3 regions of the Streptomyces sp. NPDC102437 genome follow, and region 2 is predicted to be linked to each of the others. Evidence: riboswitches for the same ligand, from Rfam matches in the RefSeq annotation. Region 2 holds a riboswitch; each other region holds the start of a gene.
The links. A riboswitch is a leader RNA that binds a small molecule or an ion and turns the genes downstream of it on or off. The one in region 2 is predicted to bind cyclic di-AMP.
Positions count from the first base shown of each region.

Region 1 (4,420 bases), on a different contig from region 2:
CGTCGGGCGGATCTTCGCCGGGCACCTGCGTTCCATCGTCGGCGGGCTGACCGTGGAGCAGATCATCCGTGAACGCAACCGGGTCTCCCAGGAGGTCATCGCGGGCAGCCACGGCGAGATGGAGAAACTCGGCATCGTCGTGGACGCCCTCCAGATCCAGGAGATCGACGACGCCACCGGCTACATCAAGAACCTCGCGGCCCCGCACGCCGCCGCGGTCGCCAGCCAGGCCCGGATCGCCGAGGCCAAGGCCGACCAGGAGGCCAGCCAGCGCGAGCAGCAGGCCGCCGCGCTCAAGGCGGAGTACGAACGCGACACCGCGATCAAGCGGGCCGGCTTCCTCGCCGAGACCGAGCAGTACAACGCCCGCGCCGCACAGGCCGGACCGCTCGCCGGCGCCAGGGCCTCGCAGGAGGTCATCGAGGAGCAGACCGCGCTGGCCGAACGGCAGGCCGCGCTCGCCGCGCAGCGGCTGGAGGCGGAGGTCCGGCGCCCGGCGGACGCCGAGGCGTACCGGCAGCGCACCCTGGCGGAGGCGGCCCGGGACCGGGCGAAGTTCGAGGCGGACGGCAACGCGTACACCGAACGGACCCTCGCCCAGGCGCAGGCCGACGCCAACAGTGCGCGCGCCGCGTCGCTGCGTGACGGCAACCAGGAGCTCATCGCCGCCAACCGCATCGTGGAGAACCTGCCCGCCCTGGCCGACGCCGCCGCCCGGGGCATGTCCGGCGCCGACCTCACCGTGCTCAACGGCACCGATGGCGTCAACGAGTTGGCGGCGGGCGTCGTCGGCCAGGGGCTGGCGATCCTCCACTCGCTGCAACGGGGCGTGGACCCGGTGAAGCGGCAGGAGGACGGAATGAAGGGCGGGCGGACCCGATTGGTCAAAAGGGCGCCGGAGATGCCGTAGAGTTGTGTTCACCGACGCGGGGTGGAGCAGCTCGGTAGCTCGCTGGGCTCATAACCCAGAGGTCGCAGGTTCAAATCCTGTCCCCGCTACTGAAGAATTCAGGCCCGGCACGCATGCAGCGTGCCGGGCCTGATTCGTTTTGCTGTGCCCATTCCCCCCATTGGCCGAAGAGGATTCGCCGCTCCGTTCCGGTCCGGCGAGCCTGGGGGTGGGGCGCGGTACCGTCCGCAGCCGCGCGCGTACCGGGCAGGAGACCACAGGTGTGGAAGCGGGAGAGGCGGCGCGGCAAGCATGTCGGGGGCGGTGCCGGTACCCGGCGGTTCGTACGGATGCTGCCCGCCCTGATGATTCTCGGCGGGCTGGTGTTCGACGCCCTCACCCCGCCGATTTTCACGGCCATCCCGCTGTTCGTGGCCGCTCCGCTGATCGCCGCCCCGTTCTTCTCGCTGGCCAGCACTGTCCGCACCGCTATCGCCGCGATGCTGGCCGTCATCGCGCTGCGGCTGTACACCAGCTCGTTGCCGGAGGCCGTGCCGTTGATCGAGCTGCTCACCCTGGCCACCGTCTCGGTCCTTGCGGTGGTGATCAACGGGGTCGTGCGGCGCGGCAACGAGCAGCTGGCCTCCGCGCGGTACATCGCGGAGACGGCCATGCGCGCGGTGCTGCCGCAGCCGGCCGACCGGATCGGCGGACTGCATGTCGCGGCGCGGTACGAGGCGGCACAGGCGGACGAGTTCGTCGGCGGTGACCTGTTCGCCGTGGCGGACACCCCGCAGGGGGTGCGGCTGGTGGTCGGTGACGTACGGGGGAAGGGGCTCGACGCCGTCGAGACGGTGGCGGTGGTCATCGGGGCCTTCCGCGAGGCGGCCGAGCAGGAATCCTCGCTGGAGGGGGTGGCGCGGCGGCTGGAGCGGGCGCTGGCGCGGGAGGAGGCGCGGCGGGGCGGGCTCGATGTGCTGGAGGGCTTCATCACCGCCGTGCTGGCCGAGATCCCGTACGGGCTGCCCCTGGTGCGGATCGTCAACCGCGGGCACCCCGAGCCGATCCTGCTGCATCCGGACGGGGCGCTGGAGGTGCTGAAGCCCTCCGTGCCCGCGCTGCCGATCGGGATGGGGCTGGGAGCGTGGCCGGAGTGCACGGACGAGTGGGATCTGCCGGCCGGGACGACGCTGCTCCTCTACACGGACGGCCTCTCCGAGGCGAGGGACGCCGAGGGGGTCTTCTACGATCCGGCGGCCCGGCTGCGCGGGCGGATCTTCCCGGGGCCCGAGGAGCTGCTGTCCGCCCTGACCGATGACGTGCGCCTGCACACGGGCGGCGAGACGACCGACGACATGGCGTTGCTCGCGGTCGCACGTCCGGCCGAGGGGCAGCCGGACCGGCGAAGGACCGTGCGGATCGTCGGTGCTGAGGAGACGTGAAAAGACGGAAGGGACGGACAGGGACGGTGGCGTGGCGGGCCGATGCCACCGTGCGTAATCGAAAGGCGCCGCTCCGCATAACGTTTGACGCAACGTCAGAAACGGGGTAGTGACTGAAGGTCGGTCAACTCGTCCGGTTCCACCCGCTTGTGTCCCGTAAAGTCCAGGCCAAGGAAGTGAACGATCAGTGGGAACAGCTTGGAATACGGCCCCGGTGTCTATTAACGTTCGATAACGCAGCGCGGTCGTCCCAGCCGTCATCAGTGGCGGCGCCGTGCGCGAGCGCCGAATTCCGCAAGGGAACCGGGGAACCACCTACATGGGGTGAATCGGACACCTGTGTCTCGTGAGAGACGGAGGGGCCCGTAGGAGACCTTCCTGCTCCGAACCCGTCAGCTAACCCGGTAGGCGAGAAGGAAGGAAAGGAGTGCGCCCCCGTGGCGTCCAACAAGCCTGCCCCCGAGGCCCCGTCCCGGTTCGATCACGACTACGGCACCGGGCCCGAAGGCGACTTCACCGGCAATTTCACGGGTGAGTTCACCAGTGAGCCCGACCGCGGCTGGGACGAGTGGAACCCCACCGAGGAGACCGTCCGCCCCGTGCGCGGCAGGCACCGCGTCGCCAAGCAGCGCAACGGTCTCGCCCGTAGCTCCACGGTGCTGGGTGTCGGCGTCATAGCGGCGGTCGGCGCGGGTGGCATGGCCTCCGCGCAGAGCAAGCCGCCGGTCTCCATCTCCATGCCCGACGCCATCACGGACAACCTCCCCGACGCCAAGTCCCTTCCCGGCGTGGGCGCCCTGTTCACCGACGGTTCCGAGGCGGACAAGACCCAGGTCGCGGCCGCCACCGCCCCGCTCACCACCGCCGGAATCACCACCGCCGAGGCCGAGCAGGGCACGACGGACGCGGGCGAGGCGCTCCGCGCCCGCATCCTCCAGCAGGCCGAGCAGCAGCAGGACGCCGCCGACGCCGAGGCCAAGGCGGCCGAGGAGAAGAAGGCCGCGGAGAAGGCGGCCGCCGAGGCCCAGAAGCAGCAGGACGAGGCCAAGGCCAAGGTCGCCGCCGAGAAGAAGAAGGCGGAGGAGGAGGCCAAGAAGAAGGCGGAGGCCGCCCGGCTCGCCAAGCTCGCCGCCAGCTACGCCATCCCGACCTTCTCGTACACGATCACCTCGACCTACGGCCAGGCCGGTTCGATGTGGTCCTCCGGCTACCACACCGGCCTCGACTTCGCCGCTCCGACCGGCACCCCGATCAAGGCCGTCCACGGCGGCACGATCAAGTCGGCGGGCCTGGCCGGCTCGTACGGCTACCGCACCGTGCTGGAGCTGGAGGACGGTACGGAGATCTGGTACTGCCACCAGTCCTCGATCGGCGTGAGCGTCGGCCAGAAGGTCAGCACCGGGGACACCATCGGCCGGGTCGGCGCGACCGGCAACGTGACGGGACCCCACCTCCACCTGGAGGTCCACACCGCCTCCGGTACGGGCATCGACCCGATGGCCTGGCTCCGCGGCAAGGGCCTCAACCCCTGAGAACACCGGCGGTCCTGACGCTCACCCCCCGACGTCAGGGCTGCCGGTCTGTTGTGGGCGGTCGGTCGCGGGCGGCCTCATGAGTGATTCGGAATAGCGAGTTATCCGGAATCCGTTGATTCACTTATGACTTCACTTCGTAAGCTGGGCCCTTCCGACCTCCAGGTCTTCCCGCTCGCTCTCGGCGGCAACGTCTTCGGCTGGACCGCCGACGAGGCACAGTCGTTCGCGGTGCTGGACGCGTACGCCGCGGCGGGCGGCAACTTCGTCGACACCGCCGACGGGTACTCCGCCTGGGTCCCGGGCAACGAGGGCGGCGAGTCCGAGACCGTCATCGGCAAGTGGCTGGCCGCGCGCGGCAACCGCTCCGACATCGTCGTCGCCACGAAGGTCAGTACCCACCCCCGGTACCAGGGGCTCGCGCCCGCCAACATCAAGGCCGCGGCCGAGGAATCACTGCGCCGGCTCGGCACCGAGTACATCGATCTCTATTACACGCACTTCGACGACGAGACCGTGCCGGTCGAGGACATCATCACCGCCCTGGACCAGCTGGT
Region 1 covers NZ_JBIWKI010000015.1:177,342-181,761, forward strand. The annotation lists gene ACIRJP_RS21280 (SPFH domain-containing protein) at 1-910, shown strand, start outside; tRNA gene ACIRJP_RS21285 (tRNA-Met) at 926-999, shown strand; gene ACIRJP_RS21290 (PP2C family protein-serine/threonine phosphatase) at 1,171-2,331, shown strand; cyclic di-AMP (ydaO/yuaA leader) riboswitch at 2,605-2,757, shown strand; gene ACIRJP_RS21295 (M23 family metallopeptidase) at 2,769-3,863, shown strand; gene ACIRJP_RS21300 (aldo/keto reductase) at 3,990-4,420, shown strand, end outside.
Region 1: it holds a riboswitch for cyclic di-AMP, as region 2 does, so the genes downstream of both, ACIRJP_RS21295 (M23 family metallopeptidase) here and ACIRJP_RS11555 (M23 family metallopeptidase) in region 2, are expected to answer to the same signal.

Region 2 (4,420 bases):
GACCATGCCCACGCACCAGCTGGAGCTGGCCCTGTGGCTCGAGGCCGACCGGATGGGCTCGCTGCTCGCCGCGCTCGACGAGGAGTCCATGGAGAACCAGCGCGACGTCGTCAAGAACGAGCGCCGCCAGCGTTACGACAACGTCCCCTACGGCACGGCGTTCGAGAAGCTGACGGCACTGGCCTACCCCGAGGGCCACCCGTACCACCACACCCCGATCGGCTCGATGGCCGACCTGGACGCCGCGACCCTGGAGGACGCGCGCACCTTCTTCCGTACGTACTACGCGCCGAACAACGCGGTGCTCTCGGTCGTCGGCGACATCGACCCCGAGCAGACCCTCGCCTGGATCGAGAAGTACTTCGGTTCCATCCCGTCCCACGACGGCAAGCAGCCGCCGCGCGACGGAACGCTGCCCGAGATCATCGGCGAGCAGCTGCGCGAGGAGGTGCGCGAGGAGGTCCCGGCGCGCGCGCTGATGGCCGCCTACCGGCTGCCGCACGACGGCACCCGCGAGTGCGACGCGGCGGACCTCGCGCTGACCGTGCTCGGCGGCGGCGAGTCGTCGCGGCTGTACAACCGCCTGGTGCGCCGTGACCGTACGGCCGTGGCGGCCGGGTTCGGACTGCTGAGGCTGGCCGGTGCGCCCTCGCTGGGCTGGCTGGACGTCAAGATGTCCGGCGGCGTCGAGGTGCCGCAGGTCGAGGCCGCGGTCGACGAGGAGCTCGCCCGGTTCGCAGCCGAGGGCCCGACGCCCGAGGAAATGGAGCGCGCGCAGGCCCAGTTGGAGCGCGAGTGGCTGGACCGCCTCGGTACGGTCGCCGGCCGCGCCGACGAACTGTGCCGGTTCGCCGTGCTGTTCGGCGACCCGCAGCTCGCCCTGACCGCCGTTCAGCGGGTGCTCGACGTCTCCGTGGAGGAGGTCCAGGCGGCCGCCAAGGCCCAGCTGCGCCCCGACAACCGTGCGGTGCTGGTCTACGAGCCGGTCGAACCGGCCGAGCCCGCGGACGCCGCGGAGCCCAATGAGACCGAGGCGACCGACGCCGACGACACCGACGCGCACGAGGGGGCGGACCAGTGACCGACGCTGCCGCGACTGGAGTTTCGATGCAGTACCACCCGCAGCCGGCCCCCGGCCCCGCCCGCCCCTGGGCCTTCCCGGCGCCCGAGCGCGGCGCCCTGCCCAACGGCCTCACGGTGCTGCGCTGCCACCGCCCCGGCCAGCAGGTCGTGGCGGTCGAGATCTTCCTCGACGCCCCGCTGGACGCCGAGCCCGAGGGCCTCGACGGCGTGGCCACGATCATGTCGCGGGCACTGAACGAGGGCACCGACAAGCACAGCGCCGAGGAGTTCGCCGCCGAGCTGGAGCGCTGCGGTGCCACGCTCGACGCGCACGCCGACCACCCCGGTGTCCGGGTCTCCCTGGAGGTCCCGGCCTCCCGGCTGGCCAAGGCCCTAGCGCTGGTCGCCGAGGCGCTGCGGGCGCCCGCCTTCGCCGAGAGCGAGATCGAGCGGCTGGTGCGCAACCGGCTCGACGAGATCCCGCACGAGCAGGCCAACCCGGCCCGGCGCGCCGCCAAGCAACTGTCCAAGGAGCTCTTCCCGGCCGAGGCGCGCATGTCGCGCCCGCGCCAGGGCACCGAGGAGACGGTGGAGCGGATCGACCCGGCCGCTGTGCGCGCCTTCTTCGACGCCCACGTCCGGCCGTCCACGGCGACCGCCGTGGTCGTCGGTGACCTCACCGGCATCGACCTGGACGCGCTGCTCGCCGACACCCTCGGCGACTGGTCGGGCGACACCGCGGCCCCGCGTCCCGCTCCGCCGATCACCGCCGACGACACCGGCCGGGTGGTGATCGTCGACCGTCCGGGCGCGGTGCAGACGCAGCTGCTGATCGGCCGGATCGGCGCCGACCGGCACGACAGCGTGTGGCCGGCCCAGGTGCTCGGCACGTACTGCCTGGGCGGCACCCTCACCTCCCGTCTCGACCGGGTGCTGCGCGAGGAGAAGGGCTACACGTACGGCGTACGGGCCTTCGCCCAGGTGCTGCGGTCATCGGCCCCGGACACCGCCTCGGGGGCGACCGGCGCCGCGATGCTCGCCATCAGCGGCTCGGTGGACACGGAGTCCACCGAACCGGCGCTCAAGGACCTGTGGACCGTGCTGCGGACCCTGGCGGCGGAGGGGCTGACCGACGAGGAGCGCGAGACGGCCGTGCAGAACCTCGTGGGTGTGGCGCCCCTGAAGTTCGAGACGGCGGCCTCAGTCGCGGGAACCCTCGCCGACCAGGTCGAGCAGCACCTCCCCGACGACTACCAGGCACATCTGTACGCCCGGCTCGCGGAGACCGGCACGGTCGAGGCGACCGCGGCGGTCGTCAACGCTTTCCCGGGTGACCGGCTGGTCACGATCCTCGTCGGCGACGCGGCACGGATCGAGGAGCCCGTCCGGGCGCTGGGCATCGGAGAGGTGTCGGTGGTCACCGGCTGACGAGTGGCCCGGCGGGCGCCGGGCGGGGCCGGTCATCAGCCCCGTCCTGCCCGTCGCCACTCTCGCTGTACCGGCAGATACCGGGACAGAAGGAAGACCCTTGCGAGTGTGATCTCGCCAGGTTCTTCCTTTTTGTCCGTTCTGGGGGGAGGTTGCCTGTCTGCCCTGTGGGATGCGCTACAAAACGGCCTGTCCGTTTGGTGAATGAAAGTGACCCCGCTTAGCGTCGGCTCGACTGTCCGTCACTCGTATGCCGCATCCGCGACGTACCGGACAGTCATCGCCGAGTCCCCGCCAGGCGTGAGCCTGGGGAGCCGGGGACCCATGAAGTCCCTGGGGTGAATCGGATGCCTGAGCCCGGACGGGCCGGTGCGTCCGTAGGAGACCTTCCTGCTCCGAACCCGTCAGCTAACCCGGTAGGCGAGAAGGAAGGAAAGGACCAGCCACTCCATGGCGTTCACCCGTGCCACCGGGAAGCACCGTGCCCCGAGCCGACTGACGCGCCGCAGCGCGAAGGTCGTCGGCGTCGCGGCTCTGGCCACCACCGGCGTCATCGGCGGCCTGGCCGCTCCCGCCTTCGCAGCGGACTCCGACGCCCCCTCCGTGAGCGAGACAGGCCTCAGCCAGGTCATCGCCATCGACAAGACCCTCGCCGACCGGATCGACGCCCAGGCCGACGCCCAGCAGCACCAGGCCGACGCCGCGGCGAAGGCGAAGGCCGAGGCCCACCGCAAGGCCGAGGCCAAGAAGAAGGCCGAGGCGAAGGCCAACGCCAAGGCCGAAGCTAAGCGCGCCGCCGAGGCCCGCGCCGAGAAGGCACGCGCCGCCCGGTCCGCCGAGCGCACCCGCCTGGGCGCCTTCCGGCTTCCGGTCGCCGGCTCGTACGTCACCACCGGCTACAAGTCCAGCGGCTCGCTCTGGTCCTCCGGCAGCCACTCCGGCATCGACTTCCACGCCGCCTCCGGCAGCTCCGTCGTCGCCGTCGGCGCCGGCACCGTCGTCGAGGCCGGCTGGGGCGGCGCGTACGGCAACAACATCGTGCTCCGGATGACGGACGGCACGTACACGCAGTACGGCCACCTCTCCTCGATCGGCGTCTCCATCGGCCAGAGCGTCCGCGCGGGCCAGCAGATCGGCCTGTCCGGCTCGACCGGCAACTCCACCGGGCCGCACCTCCACTTCGAGGCCCGGACGACCCCGTCGTACGGCTCCGACATGGACCCGGTCGCGTACCTGCGCGCCCACGGCGTCAACGTCTGACCGACGCCCACGCACCACCTCGTCCGAAGGCCCCGGCAGCATGCCGGGGCCTTCGGCATTCCCGCCGCCCGGCCGCGGGGGACGACTGCCCGCCCGGCCACCCCGTGGCCAAAATATATTCATGAATTTCTGCCCGGCATCGGAAATGCGGCCGCATTGCAATAGAGTCGCGTATCAGGCGTCGGCCGGCCGCGTTTCGCGGGGGATTGAGGCGGAGGTTCGGACATGCGCATTCCGGCGCATTCGGTATGCACGGCAATCCGTGACGACATCGTCTCCGGTGTCTTCGAACGCGGCAGCCGTCTCAGGGAGGAGCTGCTGGCCCGCCGTTACGGGGTCTCACGCGTCCCGGTACGGGAGGCGCTGCGCACCCTGGAGTCCGAGGGTTTCGTGGTCACCCGCCGGCACGCGGGCGCCTGCGTCGCCGAGCCCACCGAGCTGGAGGCGGCCGACCTCCTGGAGGTCCGCACGCTGCTGGAGCCATTGGGCGCCGCCCGCGCCGCGCGACGCCGCACCGAAGCACACCTCAAGGTGCTCCGCGGCCTCGTGCGGCTCGGCCAGGACCGGGCCCGGCGCGGCGAGGGCGAGGACCTGCGTGCGCTGGGCGGCTGGTTCCACGAGACGCTGGCGCAGGCCTCCGGCAGCCCCGGCCTGATCGCGCTGCTCACCC
Region 2 covers NZ_JBIWKI010000007.1:110,774-115,193, forward strand. The annotation lists gene ACIRJP_RS11545 (M16 family metallopeptidase) at 1-1,081, shown strand, start outside; gene ACIRJP_RS11550 (M16 family metallopeptidase) at 1,108-2,490, shown strand; cyclic di-AMP (ydaO/yuaA leader) riboswitch at 2,762-2,928, shown strand; gene ACIRJP_RS11555 (M23 family metallopeptidase) at 2,941-3,750, shown strand; gene ACIRJP_RS11560 (GntR family transcriptional regulator) at 3,976-4,420, shown strand, end outside.

Region 3 (4,420 bases), on a different contig from region 2:
AACGTTCGCCGCCCGACAGTGTGGCCGCCGGCTGTTCCGCGCGCTTGCCCTGGAAGAGGAAGCGCGCGAGCTGGGCGCGGATGTGGTTGTCGGTGACACCGGGCGCCATCCGGGCCACGTTCGCCGCGACGCTCAGTTTGTCGTCCAGCACATCGAGCCGCTGCGGTAGGTACCGCGCCGGTACGAAGGTCCTGGCATCGCCCGACAACGGGGCCAGCTCACCGGTGAGCGTGCGCAGCAGCGTCGTCTTACCGGCGCCGTTGCGGCCGACGAGCGCGATGCGCTCCGGCCCGTTCACCTGGAGGGTTCCCTCGCGCAGCCCCCCGAACCGGGGCGCAGCCCGTTCAGACTCAGCACGGTGCGCCCGGTGGGCACCGCCGTGTGCGGGAGGCTCACGCGGATCCCGGCGTCGTCGCGGATCGCGTCGGCGGCCTCCTCCAGGCGTTCGAGCGCCTCGCCGAGGCGCTCCTCGTGGACGCCGCGAAGCCTGCCCGCAGACTCCTGTGCCGATCGCTTCCGGCGGCCCGCCAGGATCTTCGGGAGGCCGCCCTCGGCCTCCGCCTTCCGGCCGTTCCTCTGGCGCCGGGCCAGCTTCGCCTGTGTCTCCTCCAGTTCACGCTTCTGGCGGCGCACATCGGCCTCGGCGGCCCGCAACATCCGCCGGCGGCCTCCTGTTCGGCGGCCACGGCCTCCTCGTACGCCGACCAGCCACCGCCGTACCAGTTCACCGAACCGGTGCGGAGCTCGGCGATGCGGTCTACGCGCTCCAGCAGTTCCCGGTCGTGGCTGACCACGACCAGTACGCCCGAGCGCCAGGAGTCGACGGCTTCGTAGAGCCTGCGGCGCGCGAACACGTCGAGGTTGTTGGTGGGCTCGTCCAGGAGCAGGACGTCGGGGTGCTCCAGCAGCAGCGCGGCCAGCCGGAGCAGGATGGTCTCCCCTCCGGACAACTGCCCCACGGCGCGGTCGAGTTCGATGCCGCCGAGACCGAGCGATCCCAGTGTCGCCAGGGCCCGTTCCTCGACGTCCCAGTCGTCGCCGACCGTCTCGAAGTGCTTCTCGTCGACGTCGCCGGCCTCGATGGCGCGCAGCGCGTCGCGCCGCTCGGCGATGCCCAGGGCCCGGTCCACCCGCAGTGTGGTGTCGAGGGTGATGTTCTGCGGAAGGTGGGCGAGACTGCCGCCGACGGTCACCGACCCCTGGGACGGGCGCAGTTGACCGGCGAGCAGCCGCAGCAGGGTGGACTTGCCCGCACCGTTGGCGCCGACGAGCCCTACGCGCCCCCGGCCGATGCTGAGCGAGAGACCATCGAGGACGGTGGTGCCGTCCGGCCACCGGAAGGTCAGGGCCGAGCAGGTGAGGGAGGCGTGGGGGGTGGTGGGTGTCGCCATGAGTGTTCCTCGCATTCGCAAGCGCAGTGAAGGGGGCTTCGTATGCGAGCACCACGCGGCGACCGGGCAGCGGAAGGAGGTGCGGCGGTCCTGAAGAGCGAAGGACGGCTCATGCACCGAGGTCGCATCCACGCGGGGTCACGGGCAGTGCGAAGCACTGCTACTGCGTGACGGGCGTACGGGGAAAGCCGTACGGCGTGATGTTCGCGAACCTCAGATGCGCAACGTCCACCTCAATCGGAGATAACAGGACATCGAAACTGTAACGACCGGGGGGCGGAAAGGCAATGTCACCGGGTCTTGGCGATCACTGGGCGAAATGCCCGCTTTTGTGAATTCGTGGCGCGAGTCACGTTGGGCCCGGGGGGTGCCGTGCCCCGTGAGCCGGTTCCCTTTCCGCGCAAGGGGAGCGGGTCGTGCGGTGTGAGGTGGATTACCGAAATTCCCGTTAATCGATCTTGTGGGCGAATTGCATTCGGAAATTGGGGTCTTGTCCCGTTCGGCTCTTCTCGCCTACGGTCACCGTCAATCCGGACGGAACGCCGAATCCTGCCGCCGTCCGACCATCCGACCACCCATGCACGGCAGGAGCGGGGGACCCAGGTAAGCCGCCGGTCCGGAATCCGGAACGGCTCGGGGTGGAGCCGCGCTCGCGTGCGGCCAGGCATCTCCAGCCTGAACCCGACAGCTCACCCCGCAGGCGACGGAGAGGAATCCACCATGTCCGCAACGGGTACGTACCGTCGTCGCAAGTCCACCCCGCTGACCCGCGGTTTCATAGCCGTGGGCACCGGCGCCGCCGCGCTCCTGCTGCCGCTGCTCGGTGCCCACACCGCCTCGGCGGCTCCGGCACAGTCCGCCGCCGCACCGGCCGCGCAGTCCGCGACGTACACCAACGATCTGGACGGCTGGATCAAGGAGTCGCTGGCCGTCATGGCCGAGCACAACATCCCCGGCAGCTACGACAGCATCCACCGCAACATCATGCGCGAGTCGTCCGGCAACCCCCGGGCAATCAACAACTGGGACTCGAACGCCGCCGCCGGGACGCCGTCCAAGGGTCTCCTCCAGATCATCGATCCGACGTTCCGGGCCTACCACGTGCCCGGGACCTCGACGGACAGCTACGACCCGGTCGCCAACATCACGGCAGCGTGCAACTACGCGGCCGCCAGGTACGGCTCCATCGACAACGTCTTCGGGGCCTACTGACGTACGCGACACCGCCGCCGCACCGCCGGGTGCCCCGTCCCGAGGTCAGCCCAGCCTCGGGGGTGTCCAGTCGGTGTGGCGGAGGATCGTGCGGACCGTGACACGGGACGGCGCGAGACGCATCGCCGCGTTGCGCAGCGCGACGGCCGCCGGGTGGGACAGCTGCTGGCCCATCCGGCCGGCCTGCCGCGCGGCCCGCGCGACCGACTGGCTGCGGGGTCGGCGCTCCGCGTCGTAGCTGCCGAGCGCCGACTCGACGGTCGCTTCGCCGGACACTGCGGCGGCCAGTGTCGCCGCGTCCTCCAGTGCCTGGCAGGCCCCCTGGCCGAGATTCGGGGTCATGGCGTGCGCGGCATCGCCGAGCAGTGCCACCCGGCCCACCACGTAGAAGGGAAGCGGGACGACCAGTTCGTGGACGTCATGGTGCAGGACGGCATCGGGCCGGGTCGCCGCCGGCAGGGCGGGAATCGGGTCGTGCCAGCCGTCGAACCGGCGGCGGACCTCCGCGAGCGGGTCGGGATGGCGCACACCGGCGGGAGCGTTGAGCACCGCGTGCCACTCGGCCCTGCCGTCGGCGAAGGCGATGCGGCCGAACTCGGCCCCCGGTCCCCAGGTCAGCTCGAAGTCGGCACGCAGGTCGACCGGCGACTCGGTGATGGCGCGCAGCACCGTCGAGCCGCTGTGGGCCGGACGGGGGATGTCCCGGGAAGAGCAGGCCGCGCAACCGGCTGCCGATCCCGCCGACGGCCACGACCAGCTCCGCCTCCAGCCGGGTGTCACCGGCGGCCGGTCGCACCCGCGAGGCGTCGGACCGGTCGACGGACGTCACCTCGGCCCCGATGACCAGGGACTTTGGAGGCAGGGCCGCGCGCAGCAGGCGGTGCAGCTCGGCCCGGGGGATGCCCACGATCGGTGTCCCCAGCTCCCGTTCCAGCGCGGCACCGTTCATGCGCGCCAGCAGGCGGCCGTCCGGGGTGCGGGTGCCGCCGGTGTACTGGGGCCGCGCGGCCGCGCGCACCGCCGCCCCGACACCGAGGGCGTCCAGCGCGCGCATGCCGTTGGCGTGCAGGGAGATGCCCGCGCCCACGTCGTCGAGGGTGCGGGCGCGTTCGACGACCATCACCTTCCAGCCGACGAGCCGCAGCCCTTGTGGACGGGCTGGTCTTCGGCCGGCCGGTGGGCGGCGGGGGAGTACCGGGGAACGAGATCTCGGGGCTGGTCGCCGCAGCCCTCCGCGACTCCGGCTCCGATGGGGGCGTGGCGACGCCCCGGGGCGATGCCAGGCTCCATGTCACTCCTGGGCGGGTTCCGCCGCCTGCCGCCGTGGTTCGCGGCGGGGCAGTACGGGAACGGTCGCCGCCTCCCCGCCCCGGACCGCCTGCACCGCCGCGTCGTGCAGGCTACGGCTCTCCTCCTCCGAACAGCACGGCACCGGACTGCCCGACATGGTGAACCAGTCGATCGCACCGGTGTACTGCACAGTGACCTGGGCCGAGTCGTCCGCCCAGGTCGTGTGAACTGTCAAGTCCCCGGAGAGCACACCGACCTCGTCCGTGAGCACGCCACCGCGTCCCGAGAACACACCGCAAGTCGTCCACGACGCCCAAGCCATGACTCCAGGCTGGCACCACGACAGCGGTTGCGCGACCCGTGAGCCCCGCACGTCGGTCCCGCTCAGGCAGCCCCTTCCTTCCGGATGCTGGAAATGGGGGAAACTTTCCACCGGGCCCGGCTACGGTTCCCGCACCCCCGATCCCCATGCATTGACGCGTTGTTAGCGCCAAACCGTCGAATCGGCCCCTCGTCGCAACGAATTC
Region 3 covers NZ_JBIWKI010000022.1:45,614-50,033, reverse strand. The annotation lists partial or broken gene ACIRJP_RS26240 (ABC-F family ATP-binding cassette domain-containing protein) at 1-1,391, opposite strand, end outside; cyclic di-AMP (ydaO/yuaA leader) riboswitch at 1,954-2,107, shown strand; gene ACIRJP_RS26235 (transglycosylase SLT domain-containing protein) at 2,112-2,603, shown strand; partial or broken gene ACIRJP_RS26230 (FAD-dependent monooxygenase) at 2,649-3,747, opposite strand; gene ACIRJP_RS26225 (hypothetical protein) at 3,895-4,215, opposite strand.
Region 3: it holds a riboswitch for cyclic di-AMP, as region 2 does, so the genes downstream of both, ACIRJP_RS26235 (transglycosylase SLT domain-containing protein) here and ACIRJP_RS11555 (M23 family metallopeptidase) in region 2, are expected to answer to the same signal.